DNA from 2 places in the Microbacterium sp. M3 genome. Region 2 is predicted to be linked to the other one. Evidence: riboswitches for the same ligand, from Rfam matches in the RefSeq annotation. Region 2 holds a riboswitch; the other holds the start of a gene.
The links. A riboswitch is a leader RNA that binds a small molecule or an ion and turns the genes downstream of it on or off. The one in region 2 is predicted to bind thiamine pyrophosphate.

Region 1: linked by a shared signal. The riboswitch ahead of thiM (hydroxyethylthiazole kinase) and the one ahead of R8Z57_RS05105 (ECF transporter S component) in region 2 are both predicted to bind thiamine pyrophosphate.

What each region holds. Positions count from the first base shown of each region.
Region 1 is NZ_JAWTZT010000001.1:447,346-463,048, forward strand. It holds gene R8Z57_RS02015 (DMT family transporter) at 1-516, opposite strand, end outside; gene recR (recombination mediator RecR) at 774-1,367, opposite strand; gene R8Z57_RS02025 (DNA polymerase III subunit gamma and tau) at 1,371-3,755, opposite strand; TPP riboswitch at 3,920-4,015, shown strand; gene thiM (hydroxyethylthiazole kinase) at 4,006-4,827, shown strand; gene thiE (thiamine phosphate synthase) at 4,824-5,549, shown strand; gene thiD (bifunctional hydroxymethylpyrimidine kinase/phosphomethylpyrimidine kinase) at 5,546-7,012, shown strand; gene R8Z57_RS02045 (glycoside hydrolase family 65 protein) at 7,163-9,700, opposite strand; gene R8Z57_RS02050 (beta-phosphoglucomutase family hydrolase) at 9,697-10,428, opposite strand; gene R8Z57_RS02055 (acetate kinase) at 10,523-11,749, opposite strand; gene pta (phosphate acetyltransferase) at 11,908-14,061, opposite strand; gene R8Z57_RS02065 (NUDIX domain-containing protein) at 14,165-14,836, shown strand; RNA gene ffs (signal recognition particle sRNA small type) at 14,873-14,969, opposite strand; gene R8Z57_RS02075 (MoxR family ATPase) at 15,181-15,703, shown strand, end outside.
Region 2 is NZ_JAWTZT010000001.1:1,134,325-1,150,027, forward strand. It holds gene R8Z57_RS05065 (enoyl-CoA hydratase/isomerase family protein) at 1-71, opposite strand, end outside; gene R8Z57_RS05070 (SDR family NAD(P)-dependent oxidoreductase) at 81-842, opposite strand; gene R8Z57_RS05075 (hypothetical protein) at 952-1,467, opposite strand; gene R8Z57_RS05080 (DUF488 domain-containing protein) at 1,525-1,875, shown strand; gene R8Z57_RS05085 (aminoglycoside 3'-phosphotransferase) at 2,024-2,749, shown strand; gene R8Z57_RS05090 (SRPBCC domain-containing protein) at 2,746-3,252, shown strand; gene R8Z57_RS05095 (energy-coupling factor transporter transmembrane component T) at 3,561-4,367, opposite strand; gene R8Z57_RS05100 (ABC transporter ATP-binding protein) at 4,364-5,887, opposite strand; gene R8Z57_RS05105 (ECF transporter S component) at 5,889-6,533, opposite strand; TPP riboswitch at 6,524-6,635, opposite strand; gene R8Z57_RS05110 (D-alanyl-D-alanine carboxypeptidase) at 6,674-8,368, shown strand; gene R8Z57_RS05115 (RbsD/FucU family protein) at 8,379-8,795, opposite strand; gene R8Z57_RS05120 (aldo/keto reductase) at 8,809-9,789, opposite strand; gene R8Z57_RS05125 (L-fuconate dehydratase) at 9,794-11,089, opposite strand; gene R8Z57_RS05130 (fumarylacetoacetate hydrolase family protein) at 11,226-12,086, shown strand; gene R8Z57_RS05135 (SDR family oxidoreductase) at 12,083-12,841, shown strand; gene R8Z57_RS05140 (amidohydrolase family protein) at 13,314-14,162, opposite strand; gene R8Z57_RS05145 (FadR/GntR family transcriptional regulator) at 14,237-14,914, shown strand; gene R8Z57_RS05150 (DnaJ domain-containing protein) at 15,139-15,703, opposite strand, start outside.

The sequences.
Region 1 (15,703 bases), 690 kb from region 2:
GGCGATGGCGTACAGCAGCGCGACGAGGAGCACCTCGCCGACCGCGATGAGGCCGCCCCCGCCCTCCACGGCGAGACCCGGGCCGGCGACGATGACGAACACGCCGATGAACCCGATCAGGAGCCCGATCGCCCGCGCCGGGCTGAGCACCGATCGGTCTCCGCCGCCCAGCGCGATGATGGCGGCGAAGAGCGGCACGGTGGCGACCAGGAGCCCGGTGAGCCCCGACGGCAGCGTCTGTTCGGCGTGGCCCAGGAGGAGGAAGGGCCCGGCCATCTCGATGGCGCCGAACAGCAGCACCCAGCCGATCTTGGCGAACGCGGGCCGGAGCGCCTTCTGCCGCAGCGCGAACGGGAGCAGCAGCAGTCCGCCGAGCAAGGTGCGGCCTGCCACGACGGCGGCCGGGGAGTACGTCTCCACCGCGATGCTGATGAAGAGGTAGGGGATGCCCCACAGCACCGCCATCGCGGCGAACAGGAGCCAGGCCCGCGTGTCGAAGCGCTGCGAGGTGTTCATGGGTGCGTCTCCGAGGGAAGTGCGGGGCCCGCCCGCGGGCGTGGTGCCAGGTCGTCACCGTCACAGCTTGCGCGACGAGGACGCCGCGCGCGATGCGGTCGACCGCCAATCTACGACGGGGATCCGACATCGTCAGCTTGCGCCTTCCTCCCCGCGCGCGGCGCGGGTCGCTCGCACGGCCCGCAGCGCGGGGCGCTCGCACGGCCCGCACGGCCCGCACGGCCCGGGCGGCTCGCACAGCGCGGGGGCCCCGCGGCTCACACCGAGCGGCGTCCCTCGAACGCCCGGCCGAGCGTGACCTCGTCGGCGTACTCGAGGTCGCCGCCGACCGGAAGCCCCGAGGCGAGGCGCGTCACCGCGATCTCGAGAGTGTGGAGCAGCCGGCTGAGGTAGGTCGCCGTCGCCTCGCCCTCGAGGTTGGGGTTGGTCGCGAGGATGACCTCCTGCACGGTGCCGTCGGCGAGCCGCTGCATGAGCTGGGTGATGCGCAGGTCGTCGGGGCCGATTCCGGCGATGGGACTGATCGCGCCGCCGAGCACGTGGTAGAGCCCGCGGAACTCGCGCGTGCGCTCGATGGCGGCGACGTCCTTCGCGTCTTCGACGACGCAGATGAGCGTCTGGTTGCGCCGGGGGTCGCGGCAGATGGAGCAGCGCTCCTGCTCCGACACGTTGCCGCAGACCTCGCAGAAGCGCACCTTCTCGCGCACGTCGCGGAGCAGCTCGGCGAGATGCGACACGTCGAAGTTCGGGGTCTGCAGGATGTGGAACGCGATCCGCTGCGCGGACTTCGGCCCGATGCCCGGAAGGCGGCCGAACTCGTCGATCAGATCTTGGACGATGCCGTCGTACATGGGCTAGCTGAACCTCGTCGGCGGCTCGTAGGGCTCCTCGCGCACGAACGTGGCGCCGAGCACCTGCCGCACGACCGCTTCGCCGTAGCGCTGCACGCCCCCGTTGCGCGTGGTCACGACCGGCGCCAGCGGCGGAGCCACCGTCGGGGGAACCGGGACGTCGGCTGCGGCATCCGTCTCGGAGAGCTCGTCTTCGTCGTCGTCGCGTTCGAGCGACGGGGCGACCTCCGCGGGCGCGAGAACCTCGCCCTCGCGGGGAGGGGCGAGGGTCGCGACGCGCCCTTGCGAGGCGGCCGCGGCCTCTTCGGGCTCGTCGTCGACCGCGAACTGTCCCGGTGCCATCGCCGGCATCGCGGCGGGACCCGGGTCGGGCGGCGGCGCGTCGTCGTCGGACGGGATGGGCGCGACGGCCCAGTCGGTCACGGGCGCCGCGGCGGCGGGAACGGATGCCGCACCCCGAGGTGCACCCGGCGCCCCGGCCGTGGAACCTCGCGGCGCCGCGGGCGCCGACGCGCGAGGCGCGGGCGCGGCGGCCGGCGGAGCGGATGCCGAGGGCCGAGGCGCTGCCGCAGCTGAGGGACGCGAGGTCGCCGACGCCGACGAGGCGGAAGGCGACGACCCGACCGCGGACGCCGGAGCGCCGGAGCGCGCGGGCTCTGCGGCCGGCGGGGCGGCCTGCGGCTCGCGTGACGCGCCCGCGGGCGGAACACCGGGCCCGCCCGGCGTGGAGCCCCCGGCGCCGCCCCCACCGCCGGCGGGGTCGTGCCGGGCGATGTACTTCACGCGGATGCCGAGCACGGCGAGGATCGCCTGACGCAGGTCTTCGCTCGGCCCCTTGCCGGCGGCGAGCTGCTTGAACTTGGCGACGTCGCCCTGGCTCGAGAACGCCAGGGTGAGCACGTCGTCGTCGAGGGCGACGATGCGCGCGGCCGAGGCGAGCATCCACGACGAGCGGCTGACGTCACCGAGGCGACCGAGGACCTGCGGCCACGCCTCCTGCAGGCGCTCCAGGGTCACGGGACCCGAGGGCACCGGCGCGGGCGCCGCCGGGGCGGGCGCCGGCGTCGGACGTTCGCGCGCGGCCGAGGGAGGTGCGGCGGCAACGGCGGGCGTCGGGGTTCCGCCGGCGGCAGCGGCAGCCGTCGGGGCTCCGACGGCGGGCGCGACCGCAGCGGGCGGTGTGGCCGCCGGCGCGGCGGGGGCGCTCGCGGCGGGCACGGCGGCGGCCGGGACCGCAGTCACGGGCGCACCAGCGGGGGCTGCGGCATCCGCTCCCCGCGCGAGCACGCGGGCGACCATCAGCTCGAGCTGCAGCCGCGGCGAGGTCGCGCCGGTCATGTCGTCGAGCGTCGCGATGACCAGGTCGGCGATGTGCGAGAGGCGGGACGGACCGAACGCGTCGGCCTGGCGCTGCATGCGCGCGAGGTCGTCGCTCGAGACGCCGCGCAGCACGGCGGCCGCGCCCTGGCCGGTGGCGCCGACGACGATGAGATCGCGCAGTCGCTCGAGCAGGTCGTCGACGAACCGGCGGGGGTCCTGACCCGTCTGCACGACCCGGTCGACCGCGGCGAACGCGGCGGGCGCATCGGCGGCGGCGAACGCGTCGACGGCCTCGTCGAGCAGCTCGGCGTGGGTGTAGCCCAGCAGCGCGACGGCCCGGGCGTACTGCACGCGCACGGTGTCGGATCCGGCCGCGGCATCGGACCCCGCGATGAGCTGGTCGAGCAGCGACAGCGTGTCTCGCGGCGATCCCCCGCCCGCGCGCACCACCAGGGGCAGCACGCCCGCCTCGACCTCGACGCCCTCGGTGGCGCACAGCTGCTCGACGTACTCGAGCATGGCGGCGGGCGGCACGAGGCGGAACGGATAGTGGTGGGTGCGCGAGCGGATGGTGCCGATGACCTTCTCGGGCTCGGTCGTGGCGAAGATGAACTTGACGTGGTCGGGAGGCTCTTCGACGAGCTTCAGCAGGGCGTTGAAACCCTGCGGCGTGACCATGTGCGCCTCGTCGAGGATGAAGATCTTGAACCGGTCGCGCGCAGGAGCGAACACCGCCCGCTCGCGCAGGTCGCGGGCGTCGTCGACGCCGTTGTGGCTGGCGGCGTCGATCTCGACGACGTCGAGCGATCCGCCGCCGCCACGACCGAGCTCGACGCAGCTGTCGCACTCGCCGCACGGGGTGTCGGTCGGACCCTGCGCACAGTTGAGGCAACGCGCGAGAATACGGGCCGACGTGGTCTTTCCGCACCCGCGGGGGCCTGAGAACAGGTAGGCGTGACCCACCCGGTCACCCCGCAGCGCCGTCATGAGCGGCTCGGTGACCTGCGACTGCCCGATCATCTCGCCGAACGACTCGGGTCGGTAGCGGCGATAGAGGGCGGTGGTCACTCCCCCAGCCTACGGCGTGGGGCAGACATCGCGACCGCGCGGTCGACCCGGCGTCACGAGGGCGCTGCCGGGCTCCGCGCACCGCATCGCGACCGCGCGCTTCGATCGCCCGCGACCGCCCGAAACACGCCCTTCGACGGCCGGGATCGCCTGCTAGATTGCTCGGCAGTGACACGGGGTGCCCGCGCGAGCGGGCTGAGAGCACACCCGTCGAACCTGATCTCGATCATGCGAGCGAAGGGATGTCGCGATGAACGCGCGCGCCGAAGACCACCTGTCCGACCGCCTCTCCCCCGCCGCCGCGCTGACGGCGCTGCGGGAGAACGCCCCACTGGTGCAGTGCATCACCAACACGGTGGTGACGAACTTCACCGCCAACGCGCTGCTCGCCGTCGGCGCCGCCCCGGCGATGTGCGACATCCCCGGCGAGGCCGGGCTGTTCGCCGGCATCGCCGACGGCGTGCTGGTGAACCTCGGCACCCCGACCGCCGAGCAGCGCGACGCCGCCCGCGAGGCCGTCCGCGCCGGCACCCCGTGGGTGCTCGACCCCGTGGCGGTCGGTGTGCTGCCGGTGCGCACGGCCCTCGCCGCCGAGCTGCTCGACCACCGCCCCGCGATCATCCGCGGGAACGCCTCCGAGATCCTCGCGCTGGCGGGCGAGGCCGCCGGCGGTCGCGGGGTCGACGCGACGGACGGGACGGATGCCGCAGCCGCCGCGGCGCGGACCCTCGCGCTCCGCACGGGCGGCGTCGTCGCAGTGTCGGGTCCCGTCGACCTCATCACCGACGGCGAGCGGGCGATCCGGGTCCACGGCGGCGACGCGCTGCTCACCCGGGTGACCGGTGGCGGCTGCTCGCTGGGCGCCGTCATGGCGGGGCTCGTCGGCGTGTGCACTTCGCTGGAGGCGGCGGTGGCGGCATCCGCCCTCTACGCCGTCGCGTCGGAACGGGCGGCGTCCCAGGCGAAGGGCCCGGGATCGTTCGCCGTCGCCTTCCTCGACGCCCTCGACGCCGTGGCCGCGGCACCGGCCGAACTCGACGCGCGCGTCGCCGACGCGCCGGCGCTTCGATGAGCGGGCCGGGCGCGCGCCTCGCGCTGCACCTCGTGACCGACGACCGGCTGCCCTTCGACCGGCTGCGGGAGGTGGTCGACGCCGCCGCCGGTGCGGGGGTCGACGTCGTGCAGCTGCGGGCGAAGTCCGTCACCGCGCGCGAGCTGCTGCGCCAGGCGCTGGTGCTCTCGGACGTCGTGGACCGCCGCTGCCTGCTGGTCGTGAACGACCGCGTCGATGTCGCCGTCGCCGCGCGCGACGCCGGCGCACGCGTGGACGGCGTGCACCTCGGCCAGACCGACCTCCCGCCCGAGACCGCCCGGCGCCTGCTCGGCGCGCACGCGGTGGTGGGCTGGACCGCGAACTCCGCTGGGCATCGGGAGGCGGCATCCGCTCTCCCTCCGGGCACCCTCGACTACCTCGGGGTCGGGGTGATCCGGCCCACCTCGACGAAGCCCGACCATCCGCCGGCACTCGGGGTCGACGGCTTCGCGTCGTTCGCCGACGGCTCGCCGCTGCCGTGCGTCGCGATCGGCGGGGTGGGGATCGACGACATTCCCGGCCTTCGCGCCGCGGGCGCGGCCGGAATCGCCGTGGTGTCGGCGATCTGCGGGGCCGAAGACCCGGCGGCGGCGACCCGCGCCCTGCGGGAGGCGGCCGACGCGCCCGCGCTCGAGGCCGACGCGTCCGCGCTCGAGGCCGCGGCAGCTCTCGCGCTCGAGGCTGCGACGGTGACGCGATGACCGACACCGCCGTCGTCGCGCCCATCGCCGCCCGGCGCCGGGCGACGATCCCGCGCGTGCTCAGCATCGCGGGCACCGACCCCACGGGCGGAGCCGGCGTGCAGGCCGACCTCAAGTCGATCGGCGCCCTCGGCGGGTACGGCATGGCCGTCGTGACCGCGCTCGTGGCGCAGAACACGCGCGGCGTGCGCGAGCTGCACGTGCCGCCGGTGGCGTTCCTGGTCTCCCAGCTCGAGGCCGTGTCGGACGACGTCGAGATCGACGCGGTGAAGATCGGCATGCTGCAGTCGGCCGACATCATCGCCGCGGTGCGGGACTGGCTCGGTCGCGTGCGCCCGCCGGTCGTGGTGCTGGATCCGGTCATGGTGGCCACGAGCGGTGATCGCCTGCTCGATCCGGCGGCCGAGGACGCCCTGCGCCGGCTCACCGGCGAGGTCGATCTCGTCACCCCGAACCTCGCGGAGCTCGCGGTGCTCGCCGGGCGGGCCCGGGCGACGACGTGGGCGCAGGCGGTCGAGGACGCGCGCTCGCTCGCAGCCGAGACCGGCACCACCGTGCTGCTCAAGGGCGGGCACCTCGCCGGCGCCGACTGCCCCGACGCGATCGTCACCCCCGGCGGCGGCGTGCGCGAGATCGCCGGCGCCCGTGTCGCGACGCGCAACAACCACGGCACGGGATGCTCGCTCTCGTCGGCGATGGCGACCCTCGGCGCGGGCGGTGCGACCTGGCCGCAGGCGCTCGACCGGGCCAAGACCTGGCTCACCGGCGCGCTGGAGCACGCCGACGCGCTGCGCGTGGGCGAGGGGAACGGGCCGATCGATCACTTCCACGAGCTGCGCACCTCGGCCGACGTCGAGTCGTGGACCGCACGGGCGTGGGAGGAGGCCGCGGCCGTGCGCGCGCAGGTGGACGACCTGGCGTTCGTGCGCGGGCTCGGCGACGGGACGCTGCCCCGCGCGACGTTCCGGCGCTACCTGGCGCAGGACGCGCTCTACCTCGGCGAGTACTCGCGCGTGCTGGCGACGGCGAGCGCGCTCGCCCCCACGCCCGAGGAGCAGGCCTTCTGGGCGCGGTCGGCGGAGTCCTCGATCGTCGAGGAGCGGCGGCTGCACGAGGCGCACCTGGGCTCGGCGACCGTCGCCCCGGCGCCGCAGACGCTCGCCTACACGAACCACCTGCACGCGTCGGCACGTTCCTACGGCGAACTCGTGGCGGCGCTGCTGCCGTGCTTCTGGCTGTACACCGACCTCGGGGTTCGGCTCGCGGCGCGGCGCCACGACGGGCATCCGTACGACGACTGGCTCGCGATGTACGCCGCCCCCGCGTTCACCGCCGCGACCGCGCGCGCGATCGAGATCGCCGACGCGGCCGCTCGCGGGGCCGGCCCCCGCGAGCGGCAGCGCATGAGCGCGGCGTTCGCGACGTCGATGACGCACGAGCGGGAGTTCTTCGCCCGCGCGTGACACCGGCGGGCGGGCGCGCTGGCGCGTGAAGCCGCCGGCGCGCGGTTGGGACGAGGGCTCGCCCGCGGAAGAAGGAGATCCGGCGAGAGGAGGACGGATTGCGGCGAATCGGTCCTTCTCCCGCCGGATCTCCGACGTCGACGGGCGCCGCTAGACGTCGGCGCCGTACTCCACGTCGGCGGCACCCACCACGATCGGGATCGCCGAGGTGACGGTGGGCACCGACGCCGACAGCAGCGAGCCGTCCTCGCGCCGTGCGTCGCCGAGCTCGCGGAGCGTCGGGCGACCGGCGATCACCGGCCCCTGGCCGTCGAGCGCGACCACGGTGTCCTCGCCCGGGCCGACGACGTAGCCGACGCCGCGCACGCTGAAGCCGACCGGGTCGCCGTCGGCCGCGCGCACGCGCAGCTCGTCGCGCGTCAGGGTCACCTCGAGGCGGGTTCCGTGCCAGTGCAGCACGAACTCGAGCGACGGCCAGTCGGCGGGCAGGCGTGGGTCGAACGACAGCTCGCCGAAATGATCGCGCATGCCGCCGAAGCCCGAGACCAGGGCGGTCCACACACCGCCCGCCGACGCGACGTGCACGCCGTCCGCGGCGTTGTGGTGCAGGTCGCCGAGGTCGACGAAGATCGACTGCCGGAAATACTCCAGGGCGAGATCCTGGTACCCGACCTCCGCGGCGAGGATCGCCTGCACGACCGCTGACAGCGTGGAGTCGCCCGTCGTCAGCGGGTCGTAGTACTCGAAGTCGGCGAGCTTGTCCTCGTCGGAGAAGTGGTTGCCCTGCAGGAACAGCGCCAGCACGACGTCGGCCTGCTTGAGCACCTGATACCGGTAGATCACCAGCGGGTGGAAGTGCAGCAGCAGCGGCCGCTTGTCGGGCGGGGTGTTCTCGAGATCCCAGATCTCGCGTTCCAGGAACACGTGGTCCTGAGGGTGGATGCCGAGACCCGGGCTGAACGGGATGTGCATGGCCTCGGCGGCCCGCTCCCAGGCCTCGGGCTCGCCGGGCTCCAGCGACAGGCGATCGACCATCTGCCGGTACACGTCGCCGTCGACCTCGGCCATCTCGCGCACCGTCCGGGCGGCGAAGCGCAGGTTGAAGCGCGCCATGACGTTGGTGAAGAGGTTGTCGTTGACGACCGTCGTGTACTCGTCGGGACCCGTCACGCCGTGGATGTGGAAGGTGTCGCCCTCCCCGTCCAGCACGCCGTCGTTGGAGCGCCAGAAGCCGAGCGTCGCCCAGAGCCGTGCGGTCTCGACCGCGATGTCGACGCCCTCCCGGAAGAGGAACTCGTCGTCGCCGGTGGCGCGGATGTACTTCGCGAGCGCATAGCTGACGTCGGCGTTGATGTGGTACTGCGCGGTGCCGGCGGCATAGTACGCCGACGCCTCCTCGCCGTTGATGGTGCGCCACGGGAAGAGGGCGCCGGCCTCGTTGAGCTGGAACGCGCGCCGCCGTGCCGCCGGCAGCATGAGGTAGCGCATGCGCAGCGCGTTGCGCGCCCAGAGCGGCGTCGTGTACGCGAGGAACGGCAGCACGTAGATCTCGGTGTCCCAGAAGTAGTGTCCCGAGTAGCCCGAGCCGGTCATGCCCTTCGCCGGCACGCCCAGGCCGTCGGCGCGCGCCGCGGCCTGCGCGAGCTGGAACAGGCACCACCGGGTCGCCTGCTGCAGATCGTCGTGGCCGCCGATGCGCACGTCCGAGCGCTCCCAGAAGCCGTCAAGCCACGCGCGCTGCTGCGCGCGGAGCGCGTCGACCCCGACCGCGAGCGCCCGGTCGAGGGTGCGGCGGCCGCGGTCGACGAGCTCCCGCGCCGGCACGCCGCGCGACGTGTGGTAGCTCACGAGCTTGGTCACCCGCACGGGCACCCCCGCGCGCGCCTGTACGCGGAAGACGTTCTTGGCGATGTCGGGCTCGATCAGCGTGCGGGCGCTGTACTCGTTGTCGGTGTCGACGACGTGGTCGGCGACGACGGCGATCGTCATGCCCGAGTCGGTGACGCGATACGACAGCGCGGAGCGGAGCTTGGCCTGCCAGTACTCCTGCGGCTGCATCACGCGCTCGTGCAGCTTCTCGGTCTTGCGGGGGTCGAAGGTGGCCTTGGCGGAAGCCCGCGTGGCCGCCAGCGGCGTGCCGCCGTACACGTCCTCGCCGTCCTGGCGGTTGATGAGCTGGCAGCTGATCGTGACCGGGGCGTCGGCGTTGAGCACCGTCACCTCGACGCTGAGGACCGCGAGGTGCTTCTCCTCGAACGACACCAGCCGCTCGACGTCGATCTGCACCTCTTTGCCCGAGGGCGTCATCCAGAGCAGGTGGCGGCGCAGCACGCCGTCGCGCATGTCGAGGACGCGCTCGTACTGGCGCAGGTCGGCGATGTCGAGCGAGAGCGGCTCGTCGTCGACGTACACGCGCATGACCTTCGCGTCGGGCGCGTTGATGATGGTCTGGCCCACCTCGGCGAACCCGTACGCCTGCTCGGCGTGCCGGATGGGGAACGTCTCGTGGAACCCGTTGATGAAGGTTCCCTCTTCGTGGGCGAAGCGCCCCTCGGAGTGATTGCCCCGGAGGCCCAGGTAGCCGTTGCCGACGGCGAACAGGGTCTCGGTCACACCGGCGTCGGCGAGGTCGAACGACGTCTCGACGAGCCGCCACGGGTCGACGGGGAAGCGGTCGCGGTCGATCATCGTACGAACTCCTCCAGGTCCTGGACCACGACATGGGCGCCGGCCTCCGCGAGCGCCTCCGCGCCCGCGCCCCGGTCCACGCCCACGACGAGTGCGAATCCGCCGGCGGCCGCCGACTGGACGCCGCTCAGCGCATCTTCGACCGCGGCGCTGCGCGCGGGGTCGACCCCCAGCATCCGCGCCGCCTCGACGAAGACGTCCGGTGCGGGCTTGGAGGCGAGGTGGTCGCGCTCGGCGATGACGCCGTCCATCACGACGGCGAAGCGCTCGCGGATGCCCGCGGCGGCGAGCACCTCCTCGGCGTTCTTCGAGCTCGAGACGACCGCGACCGGCGTGCCCGCGGCGCCCAGCACGTCGAGCAGCCGCAGCGAGCCGGGGTAGGCGGCGATGCCCTCGGCGCGCAGCACGCGCTCGAAGACGGCGTTCTTGCGGTTGCCGATGCCGCAGACGGTGTCGGCGGCCGGGTCGTCCGACGGGTCTCCCCACGGCACCTCGACGTCGCGCGAGCGCAGCAGGCTCGCGACCCCGTCGTACCTCTTCTTGCCGTCGAGGTGATCGAAGTAGTCCCGCTCGGTGTACGGCGGGGTGATGTCCCATGCGGCGAAGAGCTCTTCGAACATCGACTGCCAGGCGTGCATGTGCACCTCGGCGGTGGGCGTCAGGACGCCGTCCAGATCGAACAGCACGGCGTCGAAGGCGGTCAGATCGGGCAAGGCGTCGTGGGCCACAGAACCTCCGGGAGCGGGTGGGTGTGCGTCGGCGCGTCCTCGGGCCGTCCAGCAAGCGTAATGCGGGCGGGTGTCCGGTCGACACCCGTGACGCTCACGCCCCGGCGATGCTCATCGCCTGACGGGCGATCTCGAGCTCCTCGTCGGTCGGAACCACCAGGACAGTCACGGCCGAGGCATCCGTCGAGATGATCCGGATGCCGCGATCCGGGCTCTCATTGCGCTGCGGGTCGATCTCGACCCCGGCGAAGCCGAGCGTCTCGAGGGCGCGGGCGCGCACGTGCGGGGCGTTCTCGCCCACCCCGGCGGTGAACGAGATGACGTCGGCGCCGCCGAGCTGCGCGAGGTAGGCGCCGGCGTACGACCGCAGCCGGTGCACGTAGACCTCGAAGGCGAGGATGGCGCGCGGCTCGCCGCGCTGGATCGCGGCCCGGATGTCGCGCAGGTCGTTCGATCCGGCCAGGCCCAGCAGACCGCTCCGCTTGTTCAGCAGGTCGTCGAGGTCGTCGATCGACATGCTGGCGCGGCGCGCGAGCTGGAACAGCACCGCCGGGTCGATGTCGCCCGAGCGGGTGCCCATCACGAGTCCCTCCAGCGGCGTGAAGCCCATCGACGTGTCGATCGAGCGTCCGCCGTCGATCGCCGTGACCGACGCGCCGTTGCCGAGGTGGAACACGATCTGCTTGAGATCGGCGAGCGGCCGCCCGACGAAGGCGGCCGCCGCCTCGCTGACGAACTTGTGCGACGTGCCGTGGAAGCCGTAGCGCCGGATGCGGTGGGATGCAGCCACCTCCGCGTCGATCGCGTAGGTGTAGGCCTCCGGAGCCAGGGTGGCGTGGAAGGCGGTGTCGAACACGGCGACGTGCGGCACGTCGGGGAACGCCTCACGCGCCGCGCGGATGCCCGCAAGGTTGGCGGGATTGTGCAGCGGCGCGAGCACCGAGAGCTCGTCGATGTTGATCTCGACGAGCGGCGTGATGAGGGTCGGCTCGAAGAAGCGCGCTCCGCCGTGGACGACCCGATGGCCGACGGCGACCGGCGGCGTCTCGGCGAGCGACGGGCCGTCGGACGCGAAGGCGTCGAGCATCACCCCGAATCCCGCGGTGTGGTCGGCGATCGGCAGCTCCCGCGTGCGCGTCGCGTCGAGGAAGGTCGGCGCGGGGCCCTCGCCGGAAGCGGCGTAGACCGTGTGCCGGGCGACCCCGACGGGTTCGCCGATGCGCTCGACGAGGCCCGAGGCGAGGGTGCGCTCGGTGTCCATGTCGAGCAGCTGGTACTTGAACGACGACGAGCCGCTGTTGATGACGAGCACCGGGGTCATTCAGCTGCTCCTCTGAGCTCGGTTACGGCATCCGCCTCTGCGCATGTCCCGATTTCTTCCATTCCAGGCGCGTTCTGGGGTCGATTTCGGGACATGCAGGCGAGAAATCGGGACATGGACGACGGATGCCTCGGCACCCGCAGCGACGTGGGCACCGGCTACTCCCCCTGGGCCTGGATCGCGGTGATCGCGATGGTGTTGACGATGTCGTCGACGAGCGCGCCGCGCGACAGGTCGTTGATGGGCTTGTTGAGCCCCTGCAGCACCGGGCCGATCGCCACGGCGCCGGCGGAGCGCTGCACCGCCTTGTAGGTGTTGTTGCCGGTGTTGAGGTCGGGGAAGACGAACACCGTGGCCCGCCCCGCCACCGCCGATCCCGGCATCTTGGCGGCGGCGACCGCGGCGTCGGCGGCCGCGTCGTACTGGATCGGCCCCTCGACCGGCAGCTCCGGCGCCCGCGAGCGCACGAGGGCCGTCGCCTCGCGCACCTTCTCGACGTCGGCGCCGGTGCCGGACTCCCCCGTCGAGTACGACAGCATCGCCACGCGGGGATCGATGCCGAACTGCGCGGCGGTGGCGGCCGACGATATCGCGATATCGGCAAGCTGCTCGCTTGTCGGGTCGGGGATGACCGCGCAGTCGCCGTAGACCAGCACGCGGTCGGCGAGCGCCATGAGGAAGACGCTCGAGACGACCGAGACGCCGGGCTTCGTCTTGATGATCTCGAACGCCGGCCGGATGGTGTGCGCGGTGGTGTGCGCGGCGCCCGACACCATGCCGTCGGCGAGGCCGAGGTGCACCATGAGAGTGCCGAAGTACGAGACGTCGGTGACGGTGTCGGCCGCCTGCGCCTGCGTGACGCCCTTGTGCGCCCGCAGCCGGGCGTACTCCTCGGCGAACTTGTGGACGTGCACCGCGTCCAGCGGCGAGAGCACCTCGGCGCCCTGGATGTCGATGCCCAGCTCGATGGCACGCGCCCGCACCTCGAACGGCTCGCCGAGGATGACGAGGTCGGCGATGCCGCGCTTGAGCACGGTGGCCGCGGCCCGCAGCACGCGGTCGTCGTCGCCCTCGGGCAGCACGATCTTCTTGCGCTGCGAGCGGGCGCGCTCGATGAGCTGGAACTCGAACATCAGCGGAGTGACGACCGTCGCGCGGGCGAGCCCGAAGGCGACCAGGAGCTCGTCGGTGTCGACGCTCTGCTCGAACAGCGCCAGCGCCGTGTCGTACCGCCGCTGCGAGTCGGCGGCCAGCCGGCCGCGCGTGCCCATGATGCGCACGGCCGTCTCGTACGTGCCGAGCTCGGTCGTGATGATCGGCACCTTCGAGCCGAGCCCGTCGATGAGGCGCGTCACCGGCTCGGGCAGCTCGAAGCCGCCGTTGAGCACGATGCCCGAGATCGACGGGAACGTGCCGGACGCGTTGGCGAGCAGGGTCGCCAGCAGCACCTCGGAGCGGTCCGCCGGGATGATGACGACGGCTCCCTCGAGCAGCCGTGGCAGCACGTTGACCATCGACATGCCCGCCACGACGACCGCCAGCGCCTCGCGGGTGAGGCGGTCGGGGTCGCCCGCGAGCAGCTCGCCGTCGACCGAGCGCATGATCCCGCGGATGGAGGGGGCGACGAGGAAGCGGTCCTCGGGGATCGCCCACACCGGCACCGGCGCCGTCGTGGTCGCCGAGGCCGCACCCCCGCCCGCGTGGGCGTCGACCGACCGGCGGATCGCGGCGACCGTCTCGTGGGCGCGCACCGGGTCGGCGCGGTTGGCGACGACGGCGAAGAGCTTGGCGCGGCCGTGCGCAAGCTCGGCGAGCGCGAGATCGGCGATCTGCCCCATCTCGGCGGGCGTGCGCGCCAGCGACGAGCCGAGCGCCTCGGGCTGCGTCTCGTTCTGGGCCGAGCGGCCGCCGAGCACCAGCAGCACGGGCGCCCCGAGGTTGGCCGCGATGCGCGCGTTGTACGCCAGCTCGGCGGGGCTGCCGACGTCGGTGTAGTCGCTGCCGAGCACGACGACCGCGTCGCACTGGGCCTCGACGGCCTTGTAGCGCTCGACGATCGCCGCGAGCGCGGCATCCGGATCCTGCCGGACGTCGTCGTAGGTGACCCCGACGCATTCGTCGTAGGGCAGGTCGACCCCGTCGTGGTCGAGCAGCATCTCGAGCACGTAGTCGCGCTCGAGCGTGGATCGCGCGATGGCGCGGAAGACGCCGACGCGCGGAGTCGCGTGGCTCAGCGCGTCGAGCACCCCGAGCGCGACCGTGGACTTTCCGGAGTGGCCTTCTGCCGACGTGATGTAGATGCTCTGCGCCACCCCTCCAGCCTATGGGCGGGCGCGACACCGCGGCCAGGCGCACCGGCCGGATCAAAGCCGCCGGGCCGCCGGCATCCGTCCCCGCTCGTCCTACGCTCGGACCATGACAGCCTCGCGACCCGGCATCGACGTCCCCGACCACCGCGGCAGGACCGGCCTCGACCGGACCGGCCGCGATCTGGACCGCAACCCCGATGTGCGCGTCACGGACGTCGAGGTGCTCGCCTCGGCGTGGCACGTGCTGCGGCGCACGACGCTCGAGTACCGGGGACCAGCGGGCGAGTGGGAGACGCAGCAGCGCGAGACGTACGACCGGGGCAACGGCGCGACGGTGCTGCTGTACGACCCGCGCCGGCGCACCGTGCTGCTGACCCGGCAGTTCCGCTATCCGGTCTACGTCAACGACCACCCCGACGGCGTGCTCGTCGAGACGGCGGCGGGCCTCCTCGACGAGGACGACCCGGCCACCGCCATCCGGCGCGAGGCCGCGGAGGAGACCGGCGTCGACATCGGCGAGCTGGAGCACGTGTGGGACGTGTACATGAGCCCGGGTTCGGTCACCGAGCGCCTGCACTTCTTCGCGGCGCCCTACGACGGCTCGGTGCGCACCGGCGATCGCGGCGGGCTGGCGGAGGAGGGCGAGCACATCGAGCTGCTCGAGCCCGCGATCGACGAGGCGCTCGCGATGATCCGCGACGGGCGCATCCAGGACGCGAAGACGATCATGCTGCTGCAGTGGGCGGTGCTCGACGGCCCCTTCGCCGCCGGTCGCTGACCCGGCGGCCGCTGAGCAACTGGAGGCGCGGGGAAAAATTAAGACTCTCCGCGAACCCGGCAGAGCCTGGTTACCCTTGCTACGTTTCCGTCCTGGGGGAGTTGGCCTGGATGCCGCCTCGCGGAGAGCTGCGTCCAGTCTAACCCGTCCGCACGACCCCGCCGCGCGCCGCCGGACCGCACCGCGCGGGGACGCGGCATCCAGCGATCTCCCAGTGCCCTCCCCCGCGCCCCGCGATTAGGATCAGAACCGTGGGCGAGGACGCCCGCTGCCACCCCCGACCCGGCTCCGCGGAGGCGGAACAGGAGGCCTCGATGGTCGACACCGCGACGGATGCCCGATCGATGGAAGCCGGTGACGCCTCGGCGGCCGGCGCGCTGACGGCGGAGGGGTTCGCGCGCGTCACCGACGCGATCCTCGACGCGGTGGGCAGCGTGATCGACGGCAAGCCCGACGCGGTGCGCAGCGCGCTGGTCTGCCTGCTGGCCGAGGGGCACCTGCTGATCGAGGACGTGCCCGGCGTGGGCAAGACGATGCTCGCACGGGCGCTGGCCACCTCCGTCGACGCGACGGTGCGCCGCATCCAGTTCACGCCCGACCTCCTGCCCGGCGACGTGACGGGTGTGAGCGTGTACAACCCGGTCGAGCGCGAGTTCGAGTTCAAGCAGGGCGCGATCTTCGCGAACATCGTCATCGCCGACGAGATCAACCGCTCCTCCCCCAAGACGCAGTCGGCACTGCTGGAGGCGATGGAGGAGCGCCAGGTGACAGTCGACGGCCGCACCCATTACGTGCCCGACCCGTTCCTGGTGGTCGCCACCCAGAACCCGCTAGAGATGGAGGGCACGTATGCGCTCCCCGAGGCGC
Region 2 (15,703 bases):
AGGAACGCGGGGCGGTTGAAGGTCACGCGCGCGAGGGCGCCGTCGCGGGTGACGAGGATCGATTCGCTCATGCGTTCTCCTTACTTCGGTGCCATCCGGATCGCACCGTCGAGGCGGATGGTCTCTCCGTTGAGGTAGCCGTTGTCGACGATCGACATCACCAGGCGCGCGTACTCGTCGGGCTTGCCGAGGCGCTGCGGGTAGGGAACCTGCTCGCCGAGCGAGTCCTGGGCCGCCTGCGGCAGGCCCATGAGCATCGGCGTCTCCATGATGCCCGGGGCGATCGTGACGACGCGGATCCCGTAGCGCGCGAGCTCGCGCGCGATGGGGAGGGTCATCGCGTGCACGCCGCCCTTCGAGGCGGCGTACGCCGGCTGGCCGATCTGCCCGTCGAACGCGGCGACGCTCGCGGTGTTGACGATGACGCCGCGGTCGCCGTCGGCGGTGGGCTCGGTCTTCGCGATGAGGGCTGAGGCCTGCGAGATGACGTTGTAGGTGCCGATGAGGTTGACGCGGATGATCCGCTCGAAGCCCTCCAGCGGCGACGGGTTGCCCTCGCGGTCGAGCACCTTGGCGGGCGGGGCGATCCCGGCGCAGTTCACCACGACACGCAGCGGACCGGATGCCGCGGCCACCGCGGCAGCGGCCGCCACCTGCTCCGGGTCGGTGACGTCGGCCGGCGCGAACGATCCGCCGAGCTCTGCGGCGACGTCGGCGCCGGCGGAGGTGGGCAGATCCACGATCGTGACCGCCGCGCCCGCGGCGGCCAGGCGCCGGGCCGTGGCCAGGCCCAGTCCGCTCGCACCGCCGGTGACGAGCGCGGCAGCGTCGGTGATCTCCATGGATTCTCCTTCGAAGTCCGGATGCGAAACCGCGTATCAGCATACGCGGGACTGAGTACCAGCACGTCGCCGCGGAGCACGACCAGGCTAGCCGCGCGCCGCCGGCGGGTCACTCCGCCATGAGAGGCCGGGTCCGCACGAGCGCAGAGATCCGGTCGAGGAGCTCCGCCGGGCGGTTGAGCAGCACGCGCGCCTCGGCCCGCGCCACGAGGTACTCGAGCAGGCTCGCGGTCGCACGCACCTCGCGCGGGCGGTAGCCCGACAGGTAGTGCTGCGTGACGTTCCATTCCACGACGGCGCCGTCGTTGCCCGCGATGCGCACCGGGAAGGTCGGTGCCGCCTCGGGGTGATCGGTGAGCCCGCCGCCGAGAAGGCCCTCGAGCATCGGCCCGGCCCAGTCGACCATCGCCGGGTGGAGCCACCGGGTCGTCGACGGTTCCAGGGTGACGGCCCGGACGCCGTCCCAGCGGACGATCTCGCCGTGGCGATCACCCAGCCACCGCGTGAGTCCGTCGGGGGTCAGGCGGACGTGCCGGACGGCGGTGTCTCCGATCGCGAGGGCGGGGGCGTCGCCCTCGAGCGCCGTCATCGGACCTCGCCTGCGGGTGGCGCGCACGGTGGGCATGCCTCCATCCCATCACGCGGGGTGGTGTGCGAGCGGACGCGCGGCTTGGATGGGCTCATGCAGATCCGGGTGAAGCGCGTGTACGACGACCCGGCGCCGGACGACGGGTTCCGGGTGCTGGTGGACCGCCTGTGGCCGCGCGGCCTGTCGAAGGAGCGCGTCGCCCTCGGCCTGTGGGCGAAGGAGGTCGCGCCGTCCACCGACCTGCGGAAGGCGTTCCATCACGGCGGCATGGCGTGGCCCGCGTTCGAGGCTGCCTACCGCGCCGAGCTCGACGGCCCGGCGCGGAGCGCCGTGGCTTCGCTGCGAGCCGAGCTGGCGCCCCACCCCGTCGTCACGCTCCTGCACGCCGTGCACGACGAGACCCACAACCATGCGCTCCTCCTCCGGGAGGCGCTCCAGGCCTGAGGCCCGCGACGCACGCTGCCCTCCGCGCCGGCCTCGCCCTGCTCACCTGTCACGATCTGCCGCAGCGGCCGGCAATTCGCGACAGGCGAGCAGAAGGTCTCGGCCGAGCTCGGCGCTCGTGGGTCCGACCCCCGGGCAGGATGGACCCGTGTCGATCCCCGTCTCAGACGTCGCGGTCCCCGAACCGGTGCGCGCGCTCGCGCGCGGGGCGACCCTCACCCCGGTGTGGCGCAACGACTACGGCGGCGTGACCTTCGCGGCAGACGACGGCCGCTACATCAAGCACGGCCCGCGCAACGCCGAGTCGACGTTCGCCGGCGAGGCCGCGCGTCTCGCCTGGGCCGCGCCCTTCGCGCGCGTCCCCGTGGTGCTCGAGGTCGGCGGCGACGAGACCCATGAGTGGATGGCGACGGCGGCACTCCCCGGCTCGTCGGCCGTCGACCGGAGATGGATCACGGATGCCGCCACCGCCGTCCGCGCTGTCGGCGAGGGCCTGCGCGCCCTGCACGACACGCTGCCGGTCGACGCGTGCCCGTTCGACTGGGGCGTGCCCGGGCGGATCGCCAACGCGGCGGGACGCGGCATCCGGGTTCCCGATGCCCTGCGCGACCCGCCCCCGATCGACCGCCTCGTCGTGTGCCACGGCGACGCCTGCTGCCCCAACACCCTGGTCGGCGACGACGGTCGCTGGAGCGGGCACGTCGACCTCGGCACGCTCGGGGTCGCCGACCGCTGGGCCGACATCGCCGTGGCGTCGATGTCGACGGCGTGGAACTATGGCGAGGGATGGGAGGACGCCCTCATCGAGGCGTACGGGGTCGAGCCCGACCGCGAGCGCCTGTCGTACTACCGAGACCTCTGGAACGCGACATGACCGACATCACCGGCACGGTCTGCAAGATCGACGGTCACCCGAACCTCGTGATCCTGCGGCGCTTCCGCGCCCCGGCCGAAGAGGTGTGGCGCGAGCTGACCGCATCGGAGCGCCTCGAGCGCTGGATCGGGCGCTGGGAGGGCGATCCCTCGACGGGGCACGTCACTTTCTTCATGACGGCGGAGGGGGAGGATGCCGCGGCCGAGGAGTACACGATCCTCGAGTGCGACCCGCCCCGGCGCTTCGCCGGCGACACCTCGCAGGCGGGCGGCGCCTGGCACCTCTGGTTCGAGCTGGCGGAGGAGTCCCCCGGCGACACGGTGCTCACGTTCGGGCAGCGGCTGAACCCCGGTGAGGACGTCGGCACGATCGGTCCGGGGTGGGAGTACTACCTCGACCGGCTCGTCGCCGCGCAGGCCGGGGTGCCGGTCGACACCGTGGTGTGGAGCGACTACTTCCCCGCCCTGCAGCCCGGCTACGAGCGCCTCGTCGCCGCCGACTGACGCAGGGACTGCGCCGGTGCGAGGCGTTTCGTCTCGGTCGCTGGCGCTCCCTCGCTCAACGACCGGAGGCCCCGCCCCGGCTGGTCCCGCGAGCGCAGCGGAACGAAACGCACCCCTGCCCCGGTCGTTGAGCGAGCGCAGCGAGACGAAACGCGTCGCCCGGCCCGGGTCGTTGAGCGAGCGCAGCGAGACGAAACGCACGCCGCTGCCCCGGTCGTTGAGCGAGCGCAGCGAGACCAAACGCACGCCGCTGCCCCGGTCGTTGAGCGAGCGCAGCGAGACAGAACGCGTCCCACCCGGCGCGGGCGTCAGGACCAGACGAAGCGGAACGTGCCGGCGGCGACCGCCGCACCCAGCGCGGCGGCCATGATCGCCGCGCCGCCCAGCAACGCCAGCGCATCGCGCCCGTGCAGGCGCGAAGGGCGGGCCCAGGTGCGGCGGATCCCCGAGCCGAAGCCGCGCGCCTCCATCGCCATCGCGAGCTTGGTGCCGCGGCGCACCGCGAACACCAGCAGCACGAACGCCATGGAGAAGAACCGCCGCACGGCGCCGGTGTCGCCCACGCCGCGCGCGCGGCGCGCGAGGCCCATACTGCGCCAGTCGTCGAGGAAGAGCCCGAGCGTGCGGGTGCCCGCCAGCACCCCGAGGACGAACCGCGAGGGCAGCTTCGCGACCTGCGCGAGCGCGTCGGCCAGCTCGGTCGGGTCGGTGCGTCCGAAGAGGAGGATCGTCGGCAGACCGAGGGCGATGACGCGCAGGCACACCGCCACGGCGAGCACGATCGAGTCGTCGCTGATGGTGGCGTACCAGAACGACCAGTAGACGGTGCCGCCGGGCTCGGCGTACAGCAGCATGCTGACACCCGCGACCGGCGCGAAGACCAGGAGGGGCAGCATCCGCTTCAGCACTGTCATCCCGCCGAGGCCCGTGAGCGGGATGCAGGACAGCTGCAGCGCGATCGCCACGAGTGCGCTGGTCACGTCGATCGAGGCGAGGAGCGGCACCGACAGCAGCAGCGCGAGCACGATCTTCGTGACCGGGTTCACGCCGTCGAGCCACGCCGGTCGCGTGTCCGGCGTCGCGGCCGTCGTGGCCCCGGCGTCGAGGGCGGTCACGAGGCCGCTCCCCCGGGCACGGCGCCGAGGTCGATGCGGTGCCCGCCGAGGTGGCGCAGCACGTCCTCGTCGTGTGTCACGGCGACGACCGTCGTTCCCGCGGCGATCTCCGACTGCAGCAGCTGCACGAGCTCGACCCAGCCGCGGCGGTCCTGACCGAAGGTCGGCTCGTCGAGCACGATGACCGGCGGCGCGTCGGCCAGCACCGTCGCCACCGACAGCCGGCGCTTCTGCCCGCCCGACAGCGTGAAGGGGTTCGCGGCGGCCAGCGGCGCGAGGTGGAGGCGCTCGAGCAGCTCGTCCACGATCATGCCGACGGCCGTCGCGTCGACGCCGCGCGAACGGGGGCCGATCGCGAGCTCGTCGCGCACCGTCGACGCGAGGAACTGGTGCTCGGGCTCCTGGAAGACGGTGCCGATGCGGGTGAGCAGTTCGCGGGATGTCCAGCGCGACGGGCGACGGCCCGACTTCGCCGCGAGCTCCGGCGCCGCCCGCACCTCGCCGGCCGCCTCGGGAAGCAGTCCCGCGAGGGTGAGCGCGAGGGTCGACTTGCCGGCGCCGTTCGGCCCCGTCACCGCGGTGGCCGCGCCGCGCGGCACGCGGACGTCGAGCCCTGCCCGCACGACGGTGCGCCCGTCGCGCGAGATGGACAGAGCGGATGCCGCCACCGCCGCGTCCGCCTGCGCCGAGGCCGGAGGAAGCACGGGCAGGTCGACGGGGTGGCCGGGCACCCACACGCCGGCGGCGGCGAGCGCCGCGCCGTGGCGCGCGAACACCTGGGCCGGCGGCCCGTCGGCGAGCAGCCCGCCGTCCGCACCGACGACGAGGACGCGATCCATGAGGTCGGCCCAGACGGCGGTGCGGTGCTCGATCACGACGAGCGTCGCGCCGCTGTCGTCGAGCGCGCGCTCCACGCTCGCGCGCACCTCGGCGACGCCGGCCGGGTCGAGGTTCGCGGTCGGCTCGTCGAGGAGCAGCACGCCCGGCCGCATCGCGAGGACGCCGGCCAGCGCGAGCCGCTGCTTCTGGCCGCCCGAGAGCGCCTTGGTCGCGCGCGACAGCGGCACGTCGAGTCCGACCGCCTCGAGGGCCTCCGCCACGCGCGCCGGGATGTCGGCCGCGGGCACGCCGAGGTTCTCGCACCCGAACGCGACGTCGTCACCCACCTTCGACAGCACGACGCCGGCGTCGGGGTCCTGCAGCACGAGCCCGACGCGCCCGCGATGCGCCTCGGGACGTTCGCCGTCGACGAGCAGCGACCCGGTCTCGTCACCCTCGTCGGCGCCGCCGAGGAGCCCCGCCATGCCGGCCAAGAGCGTGGACTTGCCCGCGCCGGACGCGCCGAGCAGCAGCACGCGCTCGCCGGGCTCGATCGTGAACGACACGTCGCGCACCGCCGGTGCCCGCCGGCCCGCGTACCGCCAGCCCCACCCCGTCGCGGTGATGCGGGCGGGGCGGGCGGCCTTGCCCGCGGCACCGCGGGGCGCCGCGCCGGCGCGGGACAGCGCCGCGGATGTCATGTCACACCTCGCGTCGCGCTTCGCGTCCGGCCGCGAAGCGGTTGAGGGCGCCGGTCGCTGCGAGCGCGCGGACGGCGAGCCAGCCGACGACGCCGGCGAGGAGCGCACCCGAGGCCACGAGCGAGACGAGGTAGATCATGTTGAACTCGAGCGTCTTCAGGATGTTGGGCGAGCTGCCGTAGAACAGCTCGAACACCCACGCCCCGAGCGCGGCTCCGACGCCGGCGAGCATCGCGACCGGCAGCGTGAAGCGGCGGTACAGGAACAGTGCGAAGATCAGCTCGGCGCCGAGGCCCTGCACGAGGCCCGAGAGCAGCGTGGAGACCCCCCAGACGTTGCCGATGAGCATGGAGACGATCGCCGCGATCACCTCGACGAGAAGAGCGGCGCCGGGCTTGCGGATGACCAGACCGCCGATCACGCCGCCGATCAGCCAGATGCCGACGGCGAGGCCGCCGAGTCCGGGCGTCAGGCCGTCCATCGCGGTGAACCAGGCGTACCCGACGGTGTTCCAGGCCCAGAAGACGAGGCCGATCGCGACGCCGAGCACGGCGGCCACGACGATGTCGACGACGCGCCAGAGCAGGCTGCGCGGGCTTCGCGTAGGGGCCGCAGCGGGGGTGGTCGCGGACGTGGACGCGTGCATGTGAACTCCTCCCTGCGCCGGCATGATCCGGATCAGGTTCGACGGTCGAAGCGTGGGTCGCTTCCTCTCAGCCCGGCTCACCGGACTCCCGTGGTTGTGGCGATGAGTATACCGCCGGGGCGGCGAGGTATCTTGAGCGGGTGACACCGGAAGACGCCGATCCCCCTGCGCGGCGCGCGCGCAGGGCGCAGACCGGCGCCATCCCGACGCCGGATGCGGCCGAGAACGGCGTCCTCACGATCCCCGCGGCCGGGATGACCGGGGCGGCAGCGCCCGCCGCCGCACACCCCGGCACGAGCACCGCCCCCGGCGACGTGTCCGCGGTCGACGTGAGCACCGTGCCGCTCGGCGACACCCCGGGCGGCTCCGCGCCGACCGTGCCGCGGTTCGATCCCGCCCCCGACCCCACGCTCTCGATCGCCGCCGGCACCGCCTCGGCCGACGCGGCGCTCACGTCGTCCGCCGGCCTGGCCCGCGAGGCCGCGGCCGCAGCGGGCGCCCGCACGGCGCTCGCGTGGGTCGACGAGAGCGCCGTCCGCCACGGCGCCGCACCGGGTGACCTGACGGCCGCCGCCAGCCCGTACGTCGCAGTCGACGCCGATCTGCTCTCCGACGCGCCGCGCCGCTCGCCGCTGCGAGCCGGCGTCGTCGTGCCCACGCTCGTGCTCGCCGGGCTCTTCGCCGCCTACGCGGGCACGACGCTGCTGTGGCCCCTGCACGCCGTGGCGCCGACCGTGACCGCCCTCGAGGTGCAGCCGATCGCGGCACCCGCGGCGGCGCCGGTGTGGCCGGCCGAGGGCAGTGCCGCCGAGGGCGTCGGCGGCATCGCCGGCACGCTCGCCTCGACGGCGGACGCCGACTCGATCGCCAGCATCACCAAGGTCGTGACCGCGCTGGTCGTGCTCGACAAGATGCCGCTCGAGGTCGGTCAGCCGGGCCCCGAGTACCGCTTCACCTCTGCCGACCGCTCGCGCTACTGGCAGTACCGCAGCAACGGCGAATCGGCGCTGGACGTGCCGGTGAACGGCGTGCTCAGCCAGTACCAGATGCTCGAGGGCATGCTCATCGGCTCGGCCAACAACTACGCCGACCGGCTGGCGCAGACGATCTGGCCCTCGGATGCGGTCTTCGCCGCGGCCGCCCAATCCTGGCTCGCGTCGCACGGCGTCACCGGTATCGAGATCGTCGAGCCGACCGGGATGGACCCGCGCAACACCGCCACCCCCGAGGCGCTCGTCACGCTCGCGCAGAAGGCGCTGGCGAACCCCGTGATCGCCGAGATCGTCGCCAAGCCGTCGGTGAACCTGCCCGGCGCCGGGCTCGTCGAGAACACCAACGAGCTGCTCGCCGACCCGGGTGTGGTCGGCCTGAAGACCGGCACCCTCGACGAGTGGAACCTGCTGTCGGCGAAGGACGTCACGATCGGCGACACCCCGGTCCGCTTGTACGCGTCGGTGCTGGGGCAGCCCGACGACGACGCGCGGCTGGCCGCCTCCCGGGCGATCTACGCCCAGCTCGAGCAGGAGCTGCAGCTGAAGCCCTCCGTCACCGGCGACACCGTGGCGGGCACCGTCACGACGCGCTGGGGTGACGAGGTCGACATCGTGACGGCGGCCGATGCGTCGGTCATCCTCTGGAACGGCGGCATCGGCGCGATCACCACCTCGTACGACCTCGGCGACAGCCGCACGGCCGGCGACATCGTGGGCTCGCTCAGCGTCGACGGACCGCTCGACGATGCGGTCGTCGAACTGCGGCTGGCCGACGACATCCCCGACCCGTCACCGTGGTGGCGTCTGACCCACCCGCTCGACCTGTTCGGCCTCAACGACTGAGGCCCCGCGGTCACTCCGCTGACGGGTGGCCGACGACGCCCTTGCGCAGGAGCGCGTTGCCGTATTTGCGCGTCTCACCGGTGCGCACCACGAGATACGCCGCCTTCGCCACCTCGTAGTACTCGAAGCGGTCGATGAAGCGCGGCGCATCGGTGCGGGCCGCCGCCTGGAGCTCGCGCTGCACGTCGAGCACCTCGCCGTCGGCGGACGCCATGAGGTCGAGCGCGGGCGCGTCGTCCAGCGGCAGCACCGTCCGCACGGCGGCGACGACCTCGGGCGTCGTGGTGCCCGGCAGGTCGACGACGCGCGCGCCGATCGCCCACGCCGGGAAGTGCGCGTCGGCGATCACCACGGCGTCCGAGTGGCCCATGCGGTCGAGGTGCAGCAGCAGCTCGCCGGTCAGCAGCGGATGGATTCCCTCCAGCACGGTGTTCCCTTCGTCAGCGGATGAGTCCGTCGGCGGCCAGGTCGTCCCACAGCCCGGCGGGAAGATCGAGCGCCATGAGCTCCGCGTTGCGGCGCAGCTGCTCCGGCCGGCTGCCGCCCACGACCACCGAGCGCACGGCGGGGTCGCGCAGGGCGAACTGCACCGCGGCCGCGGGGAGCGGCACGTCGTGCGCACGGCACACCGCGACGAGTCGCTGCAGCCGCTCCCACAGCGGTTCCGGCATCCGTCCGTACTCGTACCGGTCGTCTCGCGACGGCTCGTCCTTCGCCAGCAGCCCGGAATTGAAGACGGATGCCGCGACCACGCCGGTGCCGCGCGCGTGGCACGCCGGCAGCACCTCGTCGGCGGCCGGCTGCTCGAGCAGGGTGTAGCGCCCGGCGATCATGATGAGGTCGAGGTCGGCGCCCTTCACCGCGGCGGCGAGCGCCTCGGCGGTCATCGCGCCGATCCCGATAGCGTCGACCGCCCCCTCGGCGCGGAGCTGCTCGAGCGCGGGGAAGCCCTCGCGCAGCGCGAGGGCGAGATCGTGGCGCTCGGGGTCGTGCAGGTAGAGGACGTCGACGCGGTCGAGTCCGAGCCGCTCGAGCGACTCGTGGAGGCTCGCGCGGATGCCCTCCGCCGAGAAGTCCCACTCGCGCCGCAGCGACGTGCGCACATGGAAGTCGGCCGCGAGGTCGAGCCCGCCGTCGTCGTCCGGGTTGGGACGCAGCAGCCGCCCTGCCTTGGTCGAGACGACGTACTCGTCGCGCGGCTTCGTGCGCAGGAACGCGCCCAGGCGGCGTTCCGACAGCCCCAGCCCGTAGTGCGGGGCGGTGTCGTAGTAGCGGATGCCGCTCTCCCAGGCGGCGTCGAGGATCGCCCAGGCCTGCTCGTCCGAGATCTCGCGGAAGAGGTTGCCGAGATTCGCGGCGCCGTAGCCGAGCCGCGTGAGGGCGGGCAGCTCGGGGCGGACCGCCGGCGCGGGATGCGGCATCCGCTCAGACGCCGACACGGGTGCCCTCCCACTCGTAGGCCGCGCGGCTCTCGGCCTTCATCTCCATGCCGGCGCCCGGTGCGAGCGGCGCGGCGTACACGCCGCCGCGCACGTCGGTCGGCACGACGAAGTGCTCGTGCAGGTGGTCCACGTACTCGATCATGCGGCCTTCGCGCGTGCCGCTGACGGCCACGAAGTCGAACATCGACAGGTGCTGCACGGCTTCGCACAGGCCCACCCCGCCCGCGTGAGGGCACACCGGCACCCCGGACTTGGCGGCCAGCAGCAGGTTGGCGATGTTCTCGTTGACGCCGCCCACGCGCGCCGCGTCGATCTGCATGACCGACAGCGCGTCGGCCTGGAGCAGCTGCTTGAAGATCACGCGGTTCTGCGCGTGCTCGCCGGTGGCGACCCGCACCGGGGCGACGCCCCGGGCGATCTCGGCGTGGCCGAGCACGTCGTCGGGGCTCGTGGGCTCCTCGATCCACGCCAGCCCGAACGGCGCGAGCGCGTTCACCCACTCGATCGCCTCCGACACCTCCCAGCGCTGGTTGGCGTCGATCGCGATCGGGAAGTCGGGCCCGCACACCTCGCGGGCGACGCGGAGGCGACGGATGTCGTCCTCGAGGTCGGCGCCGACCTTCAGCTTGATCTGGCCGAAGCCGTCGGCGATCGCCTCGCGGCACAGCCGGGCGAGCTTCTCGTCGGAGTAGCCGAGCCAGCCGGGGCTCGTCGTGTACGCCGGGTAGCCGGTGGTCAGCAGCTCCTGCTCGCGCGCGGCCCGGCCGGGCTCGGCGTCGCGGAGGATCTGCAGCGCCTCGTCGGGTGTGATCGCGTTGGTGAGGTAGCGGAAGTCGACGAGGGCGACGATCTCGTCCGGGGTCATGCGCGAGAGCAGCTGCCACAGCGGCAGGCCGGCGCGCTTGGCCTTGATGTCCCACAGCGCGTTGACGACCGCGCCGATCGCCATGTGCATGACGCCCTTCTCGGGTCCGAGCCAGCGCAGCTGCGAGTCGCCGATCAGCGCCCGGTTCGTGCGCCCCATATCGTCGAGGAGAGGTTCCAGCTCGCGGCCCACGAGATGCCCGGCGAGCGCGTCGAGCGCGGCGACCTGCACGTCGTTGCCCCGGCCGATCGTGAACACGAAGCCGTGACCGTCGACGCCGTCCGCGGCATCCGTCACGATCCGCAGGTACGCGGCCGAATAGTCGGGATCGGGGTTCATCGCGTCGGAGCCGTCGAGGCTCAGCGAGGTGGGGAATCGGATGTCTGTCGTCTCGAAGGCGACGATGCGGCTCACTGGGCGTTCTCCTGCGGGTTGCCGGCTCGGGGGTTCGAACCGCTCGCAGTGTAAACATCCGATGTCTATACTGTCAATCAAGCCGACGGAGCGCGTCGGCCCCGCGGGGCGTCCCGCACGACGATCTAGGAGAGCAATGAAGTTCGCGCGCCTCGGCGAGTCCGGAAGCGAGATCCCCGTCGTCCTCGACGGCGACCGCCACCTCGATCTGCGCCCCGTCACATCCGATGTCGACGGCGCCTTCCTCGCCGACGACCCCGTCGGGCGCACCCGGGCGGCCATCGCCGCCGGGCAGCTGTCCGAGCTGGAGGGCGCCGATGCCCTGCGCATCGGCGCGCCGATCGCCCGGCCGAGCGCCGTGGTCTGCATCGGCATGAACTACGCCGCGCACGCCGCCGAATCGGGGGCCACGCCGCCGAGCGTGCCGGTCATGTTCATGAAGACGCCGAACACCGTGGTCGGGCCCGACGACACGGTGACGATCCCGCGCGGCAGCGAGAAGACGGACTGGGAGGTCGAGCTCGGCATCGTCATCGGGCGCCGCGCGTCGTACCTCGACTCGCCGGCCGACGCCGCGGCGCACATCGCCGGGTTCGTGACCGCGAACGATCTCTCCGAGCGCACCTTCCAGCTCGAGGTGTCGGGCGGGCAGTGGTCGAAGGGCAAGTGCGCCCCCGGCTTCAACCCGACGGGGCCCTGGCTCGTGACGCCCGACGAGGTCGACCCGCAGGCGCTGCGCCTGCAGAGCCGGGTGAACGGCGAGCCCCGCCAGGACTCCTCGACGGCCGACATGATCTTCCCCGTCGACCACATCGTGTGGCACCTGTCGCAGTTCCTCACGCTCGAGCCCGGCGACCTCGTGCTCACCGGCACCCCGCAGGGCGTGGCCCTGTCGGGCCGGTTCCCCTACCTCGCCCCGGGCGACGTGGTGGAGATCGAGATCGAGGGACTGGGCCGCCAGCGCCAGGAGTTCGTCGCGTGGGAGGCCGGGCGATGAGCGGGCAGCTGGCCGGACTCGTCGCGGTCGTGACGGGCGGTGCGTCGGGCATCGGGGCGGCGATCGCGACGGCGCTCGCCGACGAGGGCGCCCAGGTCGCGGTGCTCGACCGCGAGGTCTCGGGCGCCGACCCGCGCTTCGCGGCCTTCGGCGCCGACGTGTCGGACCGGTCCGCCGTCGACGCGGCGATCGCCGCGGTCGCGGAGCGCTTCGGACGCATCGACATCGTCGTCAACAACGCCGGCATCGGCGCCCAGGGCGACATCGCAGCGAACGACGACGACGAGTGGGCGCGCGTGCTGTCGATCAACGTCACCGGGATCGCCCGCGTGACCGCGGCCGCCCTGCCGTGGTTGCGGAACTCGCCCGCCGCGGCCGTCTGCAACACGTCGTCGATCGCGGCGACCGCGGGGCTGCCGCAGCGCGCGCTCTACAGCGCCTCCAAGGGCGCCGTGCTCTCGCTCACCCGCGCCATGGCCGCCGACCACCTGCGCGAGGGTATCCGCGTCAACGCCGTCAATCCCGGCACGGCCGACACGCCATGGATCGGCCGGCTGCTGGCGAGCGCCGACGACCCCGCCGCCGAGCGCGCTGCGCTCGAGGCGCGCCAGCCGCACGGCCGGCTCGTGTCGGCGGCGGAGGTCGCGGGCGCCGTGCTGTACCTCGTGAGCCCGCAGTCCGGCTCGACCACCGGCACCTTCATCGAGGTGGACGGCGGCATGGCCGCACTGCGCCTCCGCCCCGTCGGCACCTGACCCGGCCGGCCCCGGTCGGTGGGCGAGGAGCGCAGCGACGAGACGAAACGCCCCGGCCGCCGGCATCCACCCCCTCGACAGGCCAACCGGGCTCCCACAGGACCGCCGCACCGCCCTGGCACCTGCACAGGCCCTGATCACCTGCGCAAGCCCGCCAGGGGGGCGGATGCCGCAACCCGCGCACCCGCCCGGCCACCGGCATCCACCCCACCCCCTCCACAGGACAACCGGGCTTCCACAGGACCGCCGCGCCGCCCCAGCACCTGCATAAACGCCGATCACCTGCGGAACCCCGGTGAGGGGGACGGATGCCGCAACCCGTGCACTCGCTGGCGCGCCGGGCCGCCGGCATCCGCTCGACAGGCCAACAGCGCTTCCACAGGAGAGCCACGCCGCAACCGGTCCTGCGCAAGCCCGGTTCGCCTGCGTGAGGCCGGGGACCAGCGCGCGAACTCAGCCGACGCCCGGCGGCTCAGCGCAGGCGGTAGACGGCCTCGGCGTTCTCGGCGAGCACGGCGCGCTGGTGGTGCTCGCCGACGCGATCCGCGAGCCAGTCCGACACCGTGGCCAGCCACCGTCCGAAGGGCACCGAGACGGGCCAGTCGCTCCCGAAGAGCAGCCGCTCTGGCCCGAAGGCGTCCAGGGCCACGTCGAGGAACGGCCGCAGCTGCGCGTCGGTCCACTCCCCCGGCGACTCAGCAGGCAGGCCCGAGACCTTGCACACGACGTTCGGTCGCCGGGCGAGGTCGCGCAGCGACTCGGCCCACGGCGTGCCGTCAGCGGGGTCGGCGACCTCCGGCGTGCCGACCTCGGGCTTGCCGAGGTGATCGAGCACGATCCCGAGATCGGGCAGGGCGTCGGCGAGCGCGACCACGTCGGGCAGCTGCTCCCAGCGCACGCACGCGTCGAAGCTGAGTCCGGCCGCCGCCAGGGCCTGTGCCGACCGGAGGAAACCCGGACGCAGACAGAACCCCTCCGGCTCGGACTGCAGCAGCCGCCGCACGCCGACCACGAGCGGCCGCTCGGCGAACGCCGCGAGATGCGCCTCGGTCGCCGCGGGGTCCTCCATCGGCGCATGCGCCACGATGCCCCGCACGGGAACCCGCGACGCGAGGGAGGCGACCCAGTCCGCCTCGGCGATCGACTGGTCGGGCGCGCAGTCGGCCTGCACGAAGACGAAGCCGCAGTCCGCCTCCGGAGCGTCCTGCAGCGCGAGGTCGAGGTCGTCGGGCCCGAAAGATCGGAGCAGCCGCCCCTCCAGCCATTCATAGGTCAGGACATCGGGGTCCCAGAGATGGAGGTGTCCGTCCACGACTCGCATGCCACCATTGTGCCGCGAGCGCGCGTGGGACGCGGCATCCGATCTCCCTGACATCGGATGTCTATGATGGGCGCGTGGCCGTCACCGACGAAGCGATCTCGAAGATCAAAGACATGATCGTCAGCGGCGAGCTGGCACCCGGCTCGCGCCTGCCGCCCGAGAAGGACCTCGCCGAGCGTCTCGGCCTGTCGCGCAGCTCGATGCGCGAAGCGGTGAAGGCGCTCGAGGTGATCCGCGTGCTCGATGTGCGCCGCGGCGACGGCACGTATGTCACGAGCCTCGAGCCGAAGCTCCTTCTCGAGGCGATCTCATTCGTCGTCGACCTGCACGACGACGACTCGCTGCTGGAGATCTTCGCGGTGCGCCGCCTGCTCGAATCCCACGCGACGGGCCTCGCGGCGCAGCGGGCGGGCGACGACGCCGTGGCGGAGTTGGATGCCGAGATCGGCGCCGTCGCTCCCGACACCGACATCGAGGCCCTGGTCGAGCACGACGTGCGGTTCCACGGCGCGATCGCGCGGCTCGCCGGGAACGACTATCTCGCGAGCCTGCTGGAGAGCCTCACCAGCCAGACCGTGCGGGCGCGGGTGTGGCGCGGCCTCACGCAGGCCGGCGCCGTGGAGCGCACCCTCGACGAGCACCGCGCGATCCTCGACGCGATCGCCGACGGCGACGTCGAGCTGGCCACCGCGACGGCCCAGGTGCACATCGCCGGAATCGAGCGCTGGCTGCGCCAGGCCCGCGACGCCTGAGCCGGCTGGAGTCCCGGGCGCGGGCTGCCCGGTTCGGCCGCGGGTCGCGGCATCCCGCCCTTGCCCGTCGCTGCCCGGGGTCGCGGCATCCGTCGACATCGCGCGTTCTCGGCGAACAACCCCGTTGTCGGCGCCGACGACGTGCCGGCTCGCCGAGATCGCAGTATCTCGGCGGGTGGGGTGGGGTGCGGGTGCGCACCCAGGGCCGCAGGCGGGCGCCGAGGCTAGGCGAAGCGGACGGTCTGCTGCAAGCGGGTGCGGACGTCGAAGACCTCGTTGCCGCCGATGTCGCGGGCTCCGGTGATGCCGCGACGCAGCACGGTGGCCAGCGCGCTGCGCGAGACGACCGCGACCCGCAGGCCCCGCACTCGGCCGAGCTCGTCGATCGGCTCGGCGACGTCCTCGTCGGGCAGCACCACGATCGCGCCGCTGAACCGCACGCCCGCGGCACGCGCGATCACCCGCATGCCCGCGAGCAGCTCCGCGATCGGCGCACCCGGCACTCCGTCGCCGACGAACTCGCCGCGGCGGATGCGCGCCGGGCCGCCGAAATCCTCCGACAGGATGCCGTACAGGCCGCTCGGCCCCAGCACGATGTGGTCGATCTTGGCATCGGGATCGGCGCCCCGCCCGCTCGCGGCGACGTCGTGCCAGACCGTGTAGCCCATCCCCAGGTCGGCGACGATGCGGGCCGTCGCCTCTTCGGCGAGCGCGTCGGCCAGCAGCCTCCGCAGCGCCAGGGGCGCCGAGCGCACGAGCGCGGGATCGTACGGGTCGTCGAGGGTGACG